Regions from separate parts of the Kineococcus gurbantunggutensis genome, predicted to be linked through region 2. Evidence: riboswitches for the same ligand, from Rfam matches in the RefSeq annotation. Region 2 holds a riboswitch; each other region holds the start of a gene.
What was found. Region 2 has a riboswitch for S-adenosylmethionine ahead of ACRYR7_RS15355 (rhodanese-like domain-containing protein). Riboswitches for the same ligand answer to the same signal wherever they lie in the genome.
Positions count from the first base shown of each region.

Region 1: linked by a shared signal. The riboswitch ahead of ACRYR7_RS04065 (MetQ/NlpA family ABC transporter substrate-binding protein) and the one ahead of ACRYR7_RS15355 (rhodanese-like domain-containing protein) in region 2 are both predicted to bind S-adenosylmethionine.
Region 3: linked by a shared signal. The riboswitch ahead of ACRYR7_RS17020 (sulfite exporter TauE/SafE family protein) and the one ahead of ACRYR7_RS15355 (rhodanese-like domain-containing protein) in region 2 are both predicted to bind S-adenosylmethionine.

Region 1 is NZ_JBJLSG010000013.1:43,681-47,946, reverse strand. It holds gene ACRYR7_RS04070 (methionine ABC transporter ATP-binding protein) at 1-728, opposite strand, end outside; gene ACRYR7_RS04065 (MetQ/NlpA family ABC transporter substrate-binding protein) at 730-1,683, opposite strand; SAM riboswitch class IV at 1,905-2,014, opposite strand; gene ACRYR7_RS04060 (FecCD family ABC transporter permease) at 2,260-3,318, shown strand; gene ACRYR7_RS04055 (ABC transporter substrate-binding protein) at 3,367-4,266, shown strand, end outside.
Region 2 is NZ_JBJLSG010000082.1:11,887-16,152, forward strand. It holds gene ACRYR7_RS15350 (aminotransferase class V-fold PLP-dependent enzyme) at 1-1,207, opposite strand, end outside; SAM riboswitch class IV at 1,250-1,364, opposite strand; SAM riboswitch class I at 1,533-1,619, shown strand; gene ACRYR7_RS15355 (rhodanese-like domain-containing protein) at 1,625-2,044, shown strand; gene ACRYR7_RS15360 (O-succinylhomoserine sulfhydrylase) at 2,029-3,243, shown strand; gene ACRYR7_RS15365 (cobalamin-independent methionine synthase II family protein) at 3,274-4,266, shown strand, end outside.
Region 3 is NZ_JBJLSG010000099.1:5,578-9,843, forward strand. It holds gene ACRYR7_RS17010 (methylenetetrahydrofolate reductase) at 1-143, opposite strand, end outside; SAM riboswitch class I at 256-349, opposite strand; gene fdxA (ferredoxin) at 368-694, opposite strand; gene ACRYR7_RS17020 (sulfite exporter TauE/SafE family protein) at 691-1,641, opposite strand; SAM riboswitch class IV at 1,675-1,790, opposite strand; gene ACRYR7_RS17025 (nitrite/sulfite reductase) at 2,108-3,850, shown strand; gene ACRYR7_RS17030 (phosphoadenylyl-sulfate reductase) at 3,847-4,266, shown strand, end outside.

The DNA.
Region 1 (4,266 bases), on a different contig from region 2:
CGCGCCGGCGCCGTGCGCGGCGCGGAGAACACGTCGTAGACGTCGCCGACCTCCACCACGCGTCCGTCCTCCATGACCGCGACCCGGTCGGCGATCTGCCGCACCGCGTCCATCTCGTGGGTGATGACCACGATCGTGACGCCGAGCTCGCGGTTGACCCGCCGCAGCAGCGACAGGACCTCGGTGGTGGTCTCCGGGTCCAGCGCGCTGGTGGCCTCGTCGGCCAGCAGCAGCGGCGGGTTCGTCGCCAGCGCGCGGGCGATGCCCACGCGCTGCTTCTGCCCGCCGGAGAGCTGCTCGGGGTGGGCGTGGGCGCGCTCGAGCAGGCCGACGAAGTCCAGCAGCTCGGCCACCCGCGCGTCGCGCTGCGCCTTCGGCACGCCGGCCACCTTCAGGGGGTAGGCGACGTTCCCGGCGACCGTTCGGGAGCGGAACAGGTTGAACTGCTGGAAGATCATGCCGATCTTCTGCCGGGCCCGGCGCAGCTCCTTCTCCGGCAGCCGGGTCAGGTCCTGCCCGGCGACGGTGACCGTGCCGGAGGTCGGCGCCTCCAGCGCGTTCATCAGCCGCACCACCGTCGACTTGCCGGCCCCGGAGTAGCCGATGACGGCGAGGACCTCGCCCTCGTGCACGTCGAGGCTGACGTCGTCGACGGCGGTGACGGCCTTGCCGCCCCTGCGCTCGTACCGCTTGCTGACGCCCGTGAGGCGGACGATGGGTTCGGCCACGTCAGCCCTGCGCCGCCCGGGCGTCCTGCTCGACGTCGGTGAGCTCCTGCTGCAGGGTGGCGGCGTCGGTGTCGCGCACCACGGCCTGCGGGTAGCTCTTGACGAACTCCGCCTGCACCGCGGGGTCGTGGATGAGGGCGGCCAGGTCCAGGTACGTCTGGTCGCCGGTGTCCTCCGCGCGCGAGACGAAGAGGTTCACGTAGGGCGCCGCGGAGGAGCTGCTGGGGTCGTCCTGGAACACGATGTCGTCGGGCGACAGGCCGGCGCTGGTGGCGTAGTTGTTGTTCACCACGGCGCCGGCGGCCGAACCGCTCTGCAGGGCGTTGGCGGTCTGCGAGGCGTCCAGCGCGGTGACCTCGACCTTGGCGTCCTGCACGTCGTCGGTGGTGGAGAACGCGTTGCCGCCGCCCTCCAGGGTGAGCAGGCCGGCGGCCTGCAGCACCAGCAGCGCGCGGGCCTCGTTGATGGCGTCGTTGGGGATGGCGATCGTGGCGCCCGGGGCGAACTGCCCCGGCTCGTCCACGGTGGTGGAGTACAGCGGCAGCGGGTAGACGGCGGTGGCGCCGATGGGCTGCAGGTCGTCGCCGGCCTCGACGTTGTAGTTCGCCAGGTACTGCACGTGCTGGAACTGGTTCAGGTCGACCTCGCCCTGCTTCAGCGCCGGGTTCGGCAGGCTGTAGTCGGAGAAGTTGACCAGCTGCACCTCGACGCCCAGCTCGGAGCGCGCCTTGTCGACGTAGGTCTTCCAGTACGGCTCGGCCTGGTCGGTGACGCCGATGCGCACGGTCCGCACCTCGCCACCGCCGGCGGCGGTGGTGGCGGTGTCGTCGCCGGTGCCCCGCACGACGAGGGTGACGACGATCGCCACGATCGCGACGATCGCGAGGCCGATGACGATCGGCAGCTTGCTGCGCCCGGGCTTCTCGGGCAGGGCGGGCGGCGTGGTGCTGGACAACGCGGGCTCCTCGTGGGTCGTGCTCGGTGGGTGCGCCGGCGGACCGGGGGTCCGCGGCGGGGGTCGAGGGGGCGGCGCCGCGGGGGCGCGCGCGGGGTGGGGGGCGGTCAGCCGGCGACGGTGGCGGTGCCGCCCCGGGGACACGACGGGGACGCGGCGCGCGGGCTCACGACGGCTTGCCTCCTGCTCGGGAAGGCCGCGGGCACCGGGGGTGCCGCACGGCCACACGCTTGCGGGACGCTCCGTCCCGCCGGGCTTTCACCTGGAGCACCCCACCGCGGACGAGGGTTGCCGGTCAGCTAGCCAGGGCTTGTCGCTGACGCTCGATGCCGCCGCGAATCGTACGAGGGCCGCGCGGGGGGCGTCAAAACGCCCCGGGGGCGGGCGCGGCGGCGCCACCGGCGCTGTTGCGAGTAGGTTGCAACAAGCGGTCGGTGCGGCCCGCCCGCTCCCGTCCCCGCGCCCGCAGGAGGTCCCGTGCCGTCAGCCGGCGCCCCGCCCCGTCCCGGTCCGCCCGGTCCGCCCGGCCCGCCCGGGCCCGCCGCCCCCGGCCGCGCCGCGCGCCCGGCCGACCCGCTGGGCCGGCGCGCGCGGGCCCGCCGCCGCGCCGCGGTGCTGGTGCTGCTGGTGGCGCTGGCCGCGGCGGCGGCCGTGCTGGGCGCCGCGGCGGGCGCGGCCGCCGTGCCGCCCGGCGACGTGCTGCGCATCGCCGGGCACCACCTGCTCGGGCTGCCTGCCCCCGCCGTCGCCGGCCCCGCCGCCGGCGCGGTCGCCGACGCGGTGGTGTGGCAGGTGCGCCTGCCGCGGGTGCTGCTCGGCCTGGCCGCCGGCGCGGGCCTGGCGGTGTGCGGCACGGCGATGCAGGCGATGGTGCGCAACCCGCTGGCCGACCCCCAGCTCCTCGGCGTGACCTCGGGGGCCTCCACGGGCGCCGCGGCCGCCCTCCTCTTCGGCGCCGGCGCCGGGTGGGGCGCGCACGCCCTGCCCGGCAGCGCCTTCGCCGGCGCGCTGGCCGCCGCCGTGCTCGTCCACGCCGTCGCCCGCTCCGCCGGCCCGCTCACCTCCGCGCGGCTGCTGCTGTCCGGCGTCGCCGTCGGCCACGCCCTGCACGCGGCCACCAGCTTCCTAGTCTTCGCCTCCGGCTCCGCCGAGGGCGCGCGCTCGGTGGTGTTCTGGCTGCTGGGCTCGCTCGGGCTGGCGGCGTGGGGCGCGCCGCTGGCGGTGGTGCTCGTCGTCGTGGCCGCCACCGCGGTGCTGCTGACGGCGTGGGGGCCGCGGCTGGACGCCCTGGCGCTGGGCGACGAGACCTCCCGCGCGCTGGGGGTGTCCCCGGCGGCGTTCCGCACGGCGCTGCTGGCCGTGGTGGCGCTGTGCGTGGGGGTGCTGGTGGCCGCCTGCGGGGCCATCGGCTTCGTCGGCCTGGTCGTGCCGCACGTGGCGCGGCGCCTGGTCGGCGGCGCGCACCGCTGGTGCGTGCCCGCCGCGGCCGCCCTGGGCGCGGCGTTCCTGGTGGCCGCGGACCTGCTGGCGCGCACCGCGCTGGCGCCGCAGGAGCTGCCCGTGGGCATCGTCACCGCGCTGGTCGGCTGCCCCTTCCTGCTGTGGCTGGTGCGCACCACCCGCACCGCCGCGTGAACCCCGCGACGACCCCGCGACGACCCCGCGACCCCTCCGAGGAGACCCGTGCCCCGCAGCGACCGCCACCACCGCACCGCCCTGCGCACCCGCGCCGGCGCCCTGGCCGCCTGCGCGCTGCTGACCGCCGGGTGCGGCGCCGGCGGTGAGGGGGGCGAGCGGGACGCGGCCCCGGGCGCCGGGCGCGTGGAGGTCGTCAACTGCGGCCAGCGCGTGCAGGTGGCCTCCCCGCCCGGGCGCGTGGTGCTGCTCAAGAGCGCCGCCGTGCCCGCCCTGCACGCCCTGGGCGTGCTGGGCAGCGCGGTGGCGCGCGCCGGGCAGTACCCGGCGGGCTACTACGACGCGGCCGCGCGGGCGGAGCTGGACGCGGTGCCCCTGCTGACCGACCGCACCGACACCGCCGGGCACCTGCGCATCTCCCGCGAGACGGTGCTGGCCCAGCGCCCCGACCTCGTGCTCGGCGAGGTCGACGGCCTGGACCGCGCGGTGCTGGCCGCCTCCGGCGTGCCGCTGCTGGAGGAGCCGGCGCTGTGCCGCACCGGCGAGCCGGCGTCCGGGTTCGAGGAGGTCTACGCGCAGGTCGAGCTGTACGGGCGCGTCTTCGACCGCGAGGAGCGCGCCCGCGAGGTCGCCGACGGGCTGCGCGCGCGCGTGGAGGCGGTGCGCGAGCGGGTGGCCGCGGCCCGGGCCGCCGGCGCGCCGCGGCGCACCGCGGCGGTGCTGTACCCCACCGTCGGCGGGGGCGTCACCTACGCCTACGGCGCGGGCAGCACCGCCGCGCCGCAGCTGGAGGCGGCGGGGCTGGTCAACGCGTTCGCCGACGTGGCCGACCGCGTCTTCGAGGTCACCCGCGAGGAGCTGCTGGCGCGCGACCCGGACGTGCTCGTGCTGCTGCACGGCGACGGCGAGCCGGGACCGGTGCTCGAGGCCGTGACGGGCCTGCCCGGC
Region 2 (4,266 bases):
CCAGGAGCCGGTCCACGTCCGCCGATCCGGTCCCCACGCCGGTGCTGGCGCGCAGCGCGCCGGAGGACAGCCCCAGGGAGTCCGCGAACCGGTGCGCGCAGAAGCGCCCGTCGCGCACGCCGATGCCGTGCTCGGCCGACAGGTACGCCGCGACCTGCGAGGACGGGTGCCCCTCCACGGTGAACGTGACGACCCCCACGGCGTCCTCGGCGTCCGGGCGCACCACCCGCACGCCCTCCAGCGCGGCGAGCCCGTCGAGCAGGCGCTCGCGCAGCGCCGCCTCGTGCTCCTCCAGCGCGCCGGGGGGCAGCGCGGCCAGCGCGGTGCACGCGCGCGCCAGGGCCGCCGCGCCGAGCACGTTGGGGGAGCCGGCCTCGTGGCGCTCCGGGCCGCTGGCCCAGCGCACGCCCCCGGTCCCGACCTCCAGCGTCGCGCCGCCGCCGGCCAGGTACGGCTCGGCCGCGTCCAGCCAGTCCCGCCGCCCGACCAGCGCCCCGGCGCCGAAGGGCGCGTAGAGCTTGTGCCCGGAGAAGGCGATCCAGTCCAGGTCGTCGCCGGCCAGGTCCACCCGCCGGTGCGGCACGAGCTGGGCGCCGTCCACGGCGATGCGGGCGCCGGCGGCGTGCGCGGCGCGCGCCAGGCGCCGCAGCGGCAGCACCTCGCCGGTGACGTTGGAGGCGCCCGTCACCGCCAGCAGCGCGTAGCCGCCGCCGGCCAGCTCCGCCTCCAGCGCCGCCGCTGTGCCGGCCGCGTCCGGGCCGCCGGGCACCACCGTCGTGCGCGCCGAGCGCTGCCAGGGCAGCAGGTTCGCGTGGTGCTCCACGTCCGCCACCAGCACGCGCCCGCCGGCGGGCACGGCGCGCGAGAGCAGGTCCAGGGCGTCCGTGGTGCTGCGGGTGAAGACGACCGCGTCGTCCTGCCGCGCCCCGACGAAGCGCCCCACCGCGCCGCGCGCGGACTCGAACAGCTCCGTGGACACCCGCGAGAGGTAGCCCGCGCCGCGGTGGACGCTGGCGTAGTGCGGCAGCACCCGCGCCACGTGCTCGGCCACCGCCGCCAGCGCGGGCGCGCTGGCGGCGTTGTCGAGGTTGGCGTAGACCGCCTCCCCGCCGGTGGCCAGCGGCACGCGGGTGGCGGCGCCGACGACGGGCAGCAGCGGGGCGAGCGCGGGCGCGCAGCGGGGGGCGGGGAGCGTGGGCGTGGGCACGAGGGCCTCCTCGGGGAGGGGACCCGCCGGACGGTGCCCGCGGGTCCGCGCTTGCCGGCGCCACCTCGGCACCGGCCAGGTCGTCACCCGGGGCACCCCGCCGCGTGAGGAGGGTTGCCGGCCAGCGAGCCGGGGCTTCGCGCTGGCGCTCATGACCTGCCCGGAGCGTGCCACGGGCGCGCCCCGCCTGGCAACGTCGGCACCGCGTCGGCACCGCGGCGGCGCACCGGGGGCGGGCGCGGGCCCGTGCGGGCGGGAGGCGCCCCGGACGGGCCCGCCGGTGCCGACGGCGCCCGGGCACGGCCGGGCATGCCCTACGCTGGCAGGACCATCCAGAGCGGCCGAGAGACCTGGCTCGACGACGCCGCAGCAACCCCCTACGGGAGGGTGCTCATGCCGGGACCGATGGGAGGGCACGTGAGCTACGCCGGCGACCTCGCTCCGCGCGAGGCGTTCGACCTGCTGCACGAGGACGGCGAGGCGGTCCTGGTCGACGTCCGCACCGAGGCGGAGTGGACCTGGGTCGGGGTCCCGGACACCGCGGGCACCGGCAGGGGACCGGTGTTCGCCTCCTGGGCGCCCGAGGACCCCGCCGCCCCCGGGGCGCGGTTCCTCGCCGAGCTGGAGCGCGCGGGGATCACCGCTGGCCGCCGCGGCCCGGTGGTGTTCCTGTGCCGCTCCGGCAAGCGCTCGGTCGCCGCGGCCGAGGCCGCCACGGCCGCCGGCATCACCCCCAGCTACAACGTCCTGAACGGTTTCGAGGGCGACCTGGACGAGCACGGGCACCGCGGCGGCGCCGGCTGGCGCGCCGAGGGCCTGCCGTGGAGGCAGTCGTGAACGAGGAGAGCACCCCCCGCCCCTGGCGGCCCGACACCACCGCCGTGCGCGGCGGGATGGCGCGCTCGGGTTTCGAGGAGACGTCCGAGGCGATGTACCTGACGTCGGGGTACGTCTACGGTTCCGCCGCCGACGCCGAGGCCGCGTTCACCGGCGAGGTCGACCGCTACGTCTACTCCCGCTACGGCAACCCGACGGTGTCGGTGTTCACCGAGCGGCTGCGCCTGCTCGAGGGGGCGGAGGCCTGCTACGGCCTGGCCAGCGGCATGTCCGCGGTGTTCTACGCCCTGGCCGCCCTGCTCGGCGCGGGCGACCGCGTCGTGGCCGCCCGCAGCCTGTTCGGCTCCTGCTACGTGATCCTCGACGAGATCCTGCCCCGCTGGGGCGTGAGCACGGAGTTCGTCGACGGCGAGGACCTCTCGCAGTGGGAGCGGGCCCTGTCCACCCCCGCGCAGGCGGTGTTCTTCGAGACCCCCGCGAACCCCATGCAGACCCTCGTCGACATCGAGGCCGTCGCGCAGCTCGCGCACGCGGCCGGTGCGACGGTCGTGGTCGACAACGCCTTCGCCAGCCCCGTCGGCCAGCGGCCGCTGGCGTTCGGCGCCGACGTCGTCGTGTACTCCGCGACCAAGCACATCGACGGGCAGGGCCGCGTCATGGGCGGCGCGGTGCTGGGCACGTCGGAGTTCGTCGACGGCCGGTTCCGCGAGCTGACCCGGCACACCGGGCCCACCCTCAGCCCGTTCAACGCCTGGACGCTCGCGAAGGGCCTGGAGACCCTCGGCCTGCGCGTGCGGCACTCCGCGGCCACCGCCCTGCGCATCGCCGAGCACCTGGAGGACGCCGCGGGCGTGCGCTGGGTGCGCTACCCGATGCTGCCCTCGCACCCGCAGGCGGAACTGGCCAAGCGGCAGATGGAGCTCGGCGGCACCGTCGTCACGTTCGAGCTCGACGCGCCCGACGGCCGCGGCAAGGAGCGCGCCTTCGAGGTGCTCGACCGCCTCGGCGTGATCGACATCTCCAACAACCTCGGCGACGCCAAGTCGCTGGCCACCCACCCCGCCACCACGACCCACCGCCGCCTCGGCGAGCAGGGCCGCGCGGCCATCGGCCTGTCCGACGCCGTGCTGCGCCTGTCGGTGGGCCTGGAGGACCCCGACGACCTGCTCGACGACCTCGACCGCGCCCTGCGGCGCTGAGCGAGCCACCACCCCACGAACGGAGCACCCGTGAGCACCCCCCGACGCATCGAGGTCAGCCACGCCGGCAGCCTGCCCCGCACGCCCGAGCTCATCGCCGCCAACGAGGCCCGCGAGCTCGCCGAGGACGGCCTGACCCTGAAGCGCACCCCCGACTTCGACAAGCTGCTCACCGAGGCCGTCGTCGACCTCGTGCAGCGCCAGCACGACCTGGGCATCACGATCGTCGGCGACGGCGAGTACGGCAAGGCCATGAGCAGCGCCGTCGACTACGGCGCCTGGTGGTCGTACTCCTTCCAGCGCGTGGCCGGCCTGGAGGTCACCGGCGAGGACATCTTCAGCCAGCCCACCGTGCGCTCCGAGCCCGGCCGGGTGCGGCTGACGAGCTTCCCGGACCGGCGCGACTGGCAGCTGTTCCACGACGCCTACACCGACCCCGCCTCGGGAATCTCCACCGGCAAGACCGCCACCGCGTTCCCCGCCACCACCGGCCCGCTGCGCTACGTCGGCCAGGAGGCCATCGCCTCCGACGTCGCCAACCTCGTCGCCGGCCTGGAGGCCGCCGGCCTGGAGCGCAGCCGCGGTTTCATCACCTCCCTCTCGCCCGGCAGCGGCGCGCGGATCTCCAACCGCCACTACGCCACCGAGGAGGAGCACATCTGGGCGTGGGCGGAGGTCATGCGCGAGGAGTACCGCGCCGTCCTCGACGCCGGCCTGACCCTGCAGGTCGACGACCCCTCCATCGCGGAGAACTGGGACCAGATCAACCCCGAGCCCAGCGTCGAGGACTACCGCGCGTTCACCCGCGTGCGCGTGGAGGCGCTCAACCACGCGCTGCGCGGCCTGCCCACCGACCGGGTCCGCTTCCACCTGTGCTGGGGCAGCTGGCACGGCCCGCACACCACGGACGTCGAGTTCAAGCACATCGCCGACCTCATGCTGGAGATCGACGCCGGCTCCTACTCGTTCGAGGCCGCCAACGTGCGTCACGAGCACGAGTGGAAGGTGTGGCGGGACGTGCAG
Region 3 (4,266 bases), on a different contig from region 2:
GAGAAGAAGTCCGGGCCGGTCGCGGCCAGGCGCTCGACGGTGCCGTGCAGGGCGTCGCGCGCGGCCGGGCTGCGCGGCGGGAAGAGCTCGAAGCTCAGCGTCGGCCGTCCCGCGGCGCCGGCCACCAGGGGCCCGACGCTCACGGCCGGGCCCCCGGGCGGCGGCCCGCGCTCGCGGCGCTCACTGCGCTCGCCGTGCTCACCGCGTTCGCCGCGCGGACCCGGGGGCGGTGGGGGGTGGTGCTGGACATCGTCGACTCCATCGACCTGGCGTTAGCACCCGCGCCCGCGCCGGCGGGGGGTTGCTGCGGCGTCGTCGAGCCAGGGCTCTCGGCCGCTCTGGATGGGGTGGCGGTGCGGGTGGTGCGCTAGCGGCCCTCGCCCTGCGGGGGCAGCGCGCTGACCACCGCGTGGTCGGCCTCGATCAGGCCCGTCTTGGCCGCACCGCCGGGCGAGCCGACGGTGTCGAAGAACTCCACGTTGGCCGCGGTGAACGCCGACCACTGCTCGGGCACGTCGTCCTCGTAGTAGATGGCCTCCACCGGGCACACCGGCTCGCAGGCCCCGCAGTCCACGCACTCGTCGGGGTGGATGTACAGCGAGCGCTTGCCCTCGTAGATGCAGTCGACGGGGCACTCCTCGATGCACGCCTTGTCCTTGACGTCCACGCAGGGCTGGGCGATGACGTACGTCACGGGGCGGTGCTCCTCTCGTTCTCCTCGCCGGCGCCGGCCACGGCGCGCTCACCGGCGGGCTCGCCGGCGGGGCCGGGGACGACGACGCGGCGGCGGTGCCGGCGCACCGAGTGGGCCACGGCCACGGCCCCGAGGGCCAGGACGAGCGCGTACACCGCCCAGCGCACCGGGTCGGCGGCGTCGACCGCGTCGCTGCGCAGCAGCGTGCGCGCGTTGGTCAGGACGATGACCGCGCCCACGGCGGTGCCGAGCACGTGCGGGGGCAGGTGGCGCACCAGCCAGGCGGCGACGGGGGCGGCGACCAGGCCGCCGGCCAGCAGCGCCAGCACCCAGGACCACGCGATGCCCTGCGAGCCCAGGCCCACCAGGAACCCGGTGCTGGCGGCGACCGCGACGAGGAACTCGCTGGTGTCGATCGAGCCGACCACCTTGCGCGGTTCCAGCCGGCCCGAGGCCAGCAGCGCGGGGGTGCCCACGGGGCCCCAGCCGCCGCCGCCGGTGGCGTCGACGAACCCGGCGAACAGGCCCAGCGGCGCCAGGAAGCGCCGGCGCAGCGGGCGGTGCAGGGAGCGCTCGTCGAAGCGCACCACCGCCGAGCGCAGCAGCACGTACACGCCCAGCACGAGCAGCAGGACGCTGATCACCGGCGCCGCCACGTCCGTGGGCAGCGAGGAGAGCACCGTCGCGCCGGCGAAGGCGCCCACCGCGCCCGGCACGCCCACGCGCACCACGACGCGCCAGTCGACGTTGCCGAAGCGCCAGTGCGCGGTGCCGGAGGCCAGCGTGGTGCCGATCTCGGCAAGGTGGACGGTCGCCGAGGCCGCCGCCGGGTTGGCCCCGATGAGCAGCAGCAGGCTGGTGGAGGTGACCCCGTAGGCCATCCCCAGGGAGCCGTCGACGAGCTGGGCCAGCAGCCCGACGACGGCGAGCAGAACGATCTTGTGCACGAGAGGTCCGTCCCGATGCCCGTGGACCCGCAGGGTCCGCGCTTGCCGATCGCCGGGTGGCGAACGACCAGGTCCTCACCCGGAGCACCCCGCCGCAGATGGAGGGTTGCCGACCAGCGAGCCGGGGCTTGACGCTGGTACTCGTGACCGCTCCCGACGTTAAGGGGGAGCACGCCGCCGGGTCAACACGTCCGCGCGAACACCACCCCGGCCGCCGGCCGCGGCGCCCGGGTGCGCGGTCCGGGGGCGGGTCCGGGAACGGGTCCGGGGGATCGTGTTGGAGCAGGCCCCGGCGTGCCCTACCGTGGTCGCGTGGTCCAGCCCTCTGCCGTGCGCCTCGTCTCGCGCCGGTACGTCGACCTGATGAGGGTGCAGAGCGCCTACTGCTGCCGCTGCGCACCCGCCCCCCGCCGCACCAGCTGAGGGTCCTCCTCGCGAGGAGAACCCCTCTCCCCCGTGAGGTCCCATGACACCCGACGCCGCGCCCACCCCCACCGAGCAGGCCGCCCGGCCGGCCGCCGACGCGCCCCGGCGCGTCCCGCGGCCCGCCCGCGCCGGCGGCAACGGCCAGTGGCTCGTGGACGGCACGACGCCGCTGAACCACAACGAGGAGTTCAAGGCGGCCGACGGCGGCCTGAACGTCCGCGAGCGGATCGAGCAGGTGTACTCCAAGGGGGGTTTCTCCTCCATCGACCCGGACGACCTCAACGGCCGCTTCCGCTGGTGGGGCCTGTACACGCAGCGCCGCCCCGGCATCGACGGCGGGCGCACCGCGCAGCTGTCGGCGCAGGAGCTGTCCGACGAGTTCTTCATGCTGCGCGTGCGCATCGACGGCGGCGCCCTGACCACCGAGCAGCTGCGGGTCGTGGCGGAGGTGTCCACCCTGTACGGGCGCGACAGCGCCGACATCACCGACCGGCAGAACGTGCAGCTGCACTGGGTGCGCGTGGAGGACGTCCCGGAGATCTGGCGGCGCCTGGAGGCCGTGGGCCTGCAGACCACCGAGGCCTGCGGCGACACCCCCCGCGTGGTGCTCGGCAGCCCCGTGGCCGGCATCGCCCGCGACGAGGTCCTCGACCCCACGCCGGTGATCGAGGAGATCGTCGAGCGGTTCATCGGCGACCCGGAGCTGGCGAACCTGCCGCGCAAGTTCAAGACCGCGGTCACCGGCCACCCCAGCCAGGACGTCGTCCACGAGATCAACGACATCTCCCTGCTGGGCGTGGTGCACCCCGAGCTGGGCCCGGGCTACGACGTGTGGGTCGGCGGCGGGCTGTCCACCAGCGCGCACCTGGCGCAGCGGCTCGGGGCGTTCGTGGCGCCCGAGGACGCCGCGGAGGTCTGGTACGGGGTCGTGCGGATCTTCCGGGACTACGGCTACCGCCGGCTGCGCAACAAGGCCCGCCTGAAGTACCTGGTGGCCGACTGGGGCGCCGAGCGGTTCCGGCGGGTGCTGGAGGAGGAGTACCTGGGCCGGGCCCTGCCCGACGGCCCGCCGCCGCCGGCGCCGTCCGGGCGCGGGGACCACGTGGGCGTGCACGAGCAGAAGGACGGGCGCCTGTACGTGGGCCTGGCCCCCACCGTCGGGCGGGTGAGCGGCACGCTGCTGCGCGCGCTCGCCGACGCCGCCGAGGCGGCCGGCTCGCGCCGGGTGCGGCTGACCCCGCACCAGAAGGTCGTGGTGCTCGACGTCGACCCGCAGCGCGTGCAGGACCTGCTGGCGCGCGCGGAGGAGCTGGGCCTGACGGCGACCCCCTCGCCGTTCCGGCGCAACACCATCGCCTGCACCGGCCTGGAGTACTGCAAGCTGGCGATCGTCGAGACGAAGGCGACGTCGGCGCGGGCGGTCGACGAGCTGGAGCGCCGCCTGGCCGGCGTCGAGATCGACACCCCCATCACCCTGCACGTCAACGGCTGCCCGAACTCCTGCGCGCGGATCCAGACCGCCGACATCGGCCTGAAGGGCCAGCTCGTGCAGGACGAGCACGGCGAGCAGGTCCCCGGCTTCCAGGTGCACCTCGGCGGCGGGCTGGCCTCCGCCGACCGCGCCGAACCCGGCCTGGGCCGCACCGTGCGCGGGCTGAAGGTCACCGCCGACGGCCTGCCCGACTACGTCGAGCGCGTCGTGCGGCGCTACCTCGACACCCGCGAGCCGCGCGAGACGTTCGCGGCGTGGGCCCACCGCAGCGACGAGGAGGCTCTGCGATGAGCGAGACCACCACCACCGCCACCACCACCGCCACCACCGCGCCCGCCACCGCGACCCCGCTCGGGCGCACCCGCTCCGCGCGGGAGCTGCGGGCGCTGGCCGAGGAGGGGGCGCGGCGCCTGGAGGGCGCCGGCGCCGAGGAGGTCGCCGCGTGGGCGGCCGCCACGTTCCCCGGCACCCTCGCCGTGGCGTGCAGCATGGCCGACGCGGTCCTGCCGCACCTGGTCGCCCGGTGCGCGCCCGGCGTGGACGTGCTGTTCCTGGACACCGGCTACCACTTCGCCGAGACCCGCGGCACCCGCGACGAGGTCGCCGCGACGATGCCGGTGCGGGTCGTCGACGTGCTGCCGCTGCGCACCGTGGCCGAGCAGGACGCCGAGCTCGGCCCCCGCCTGCACGAGCGCGACCCCGCGGCC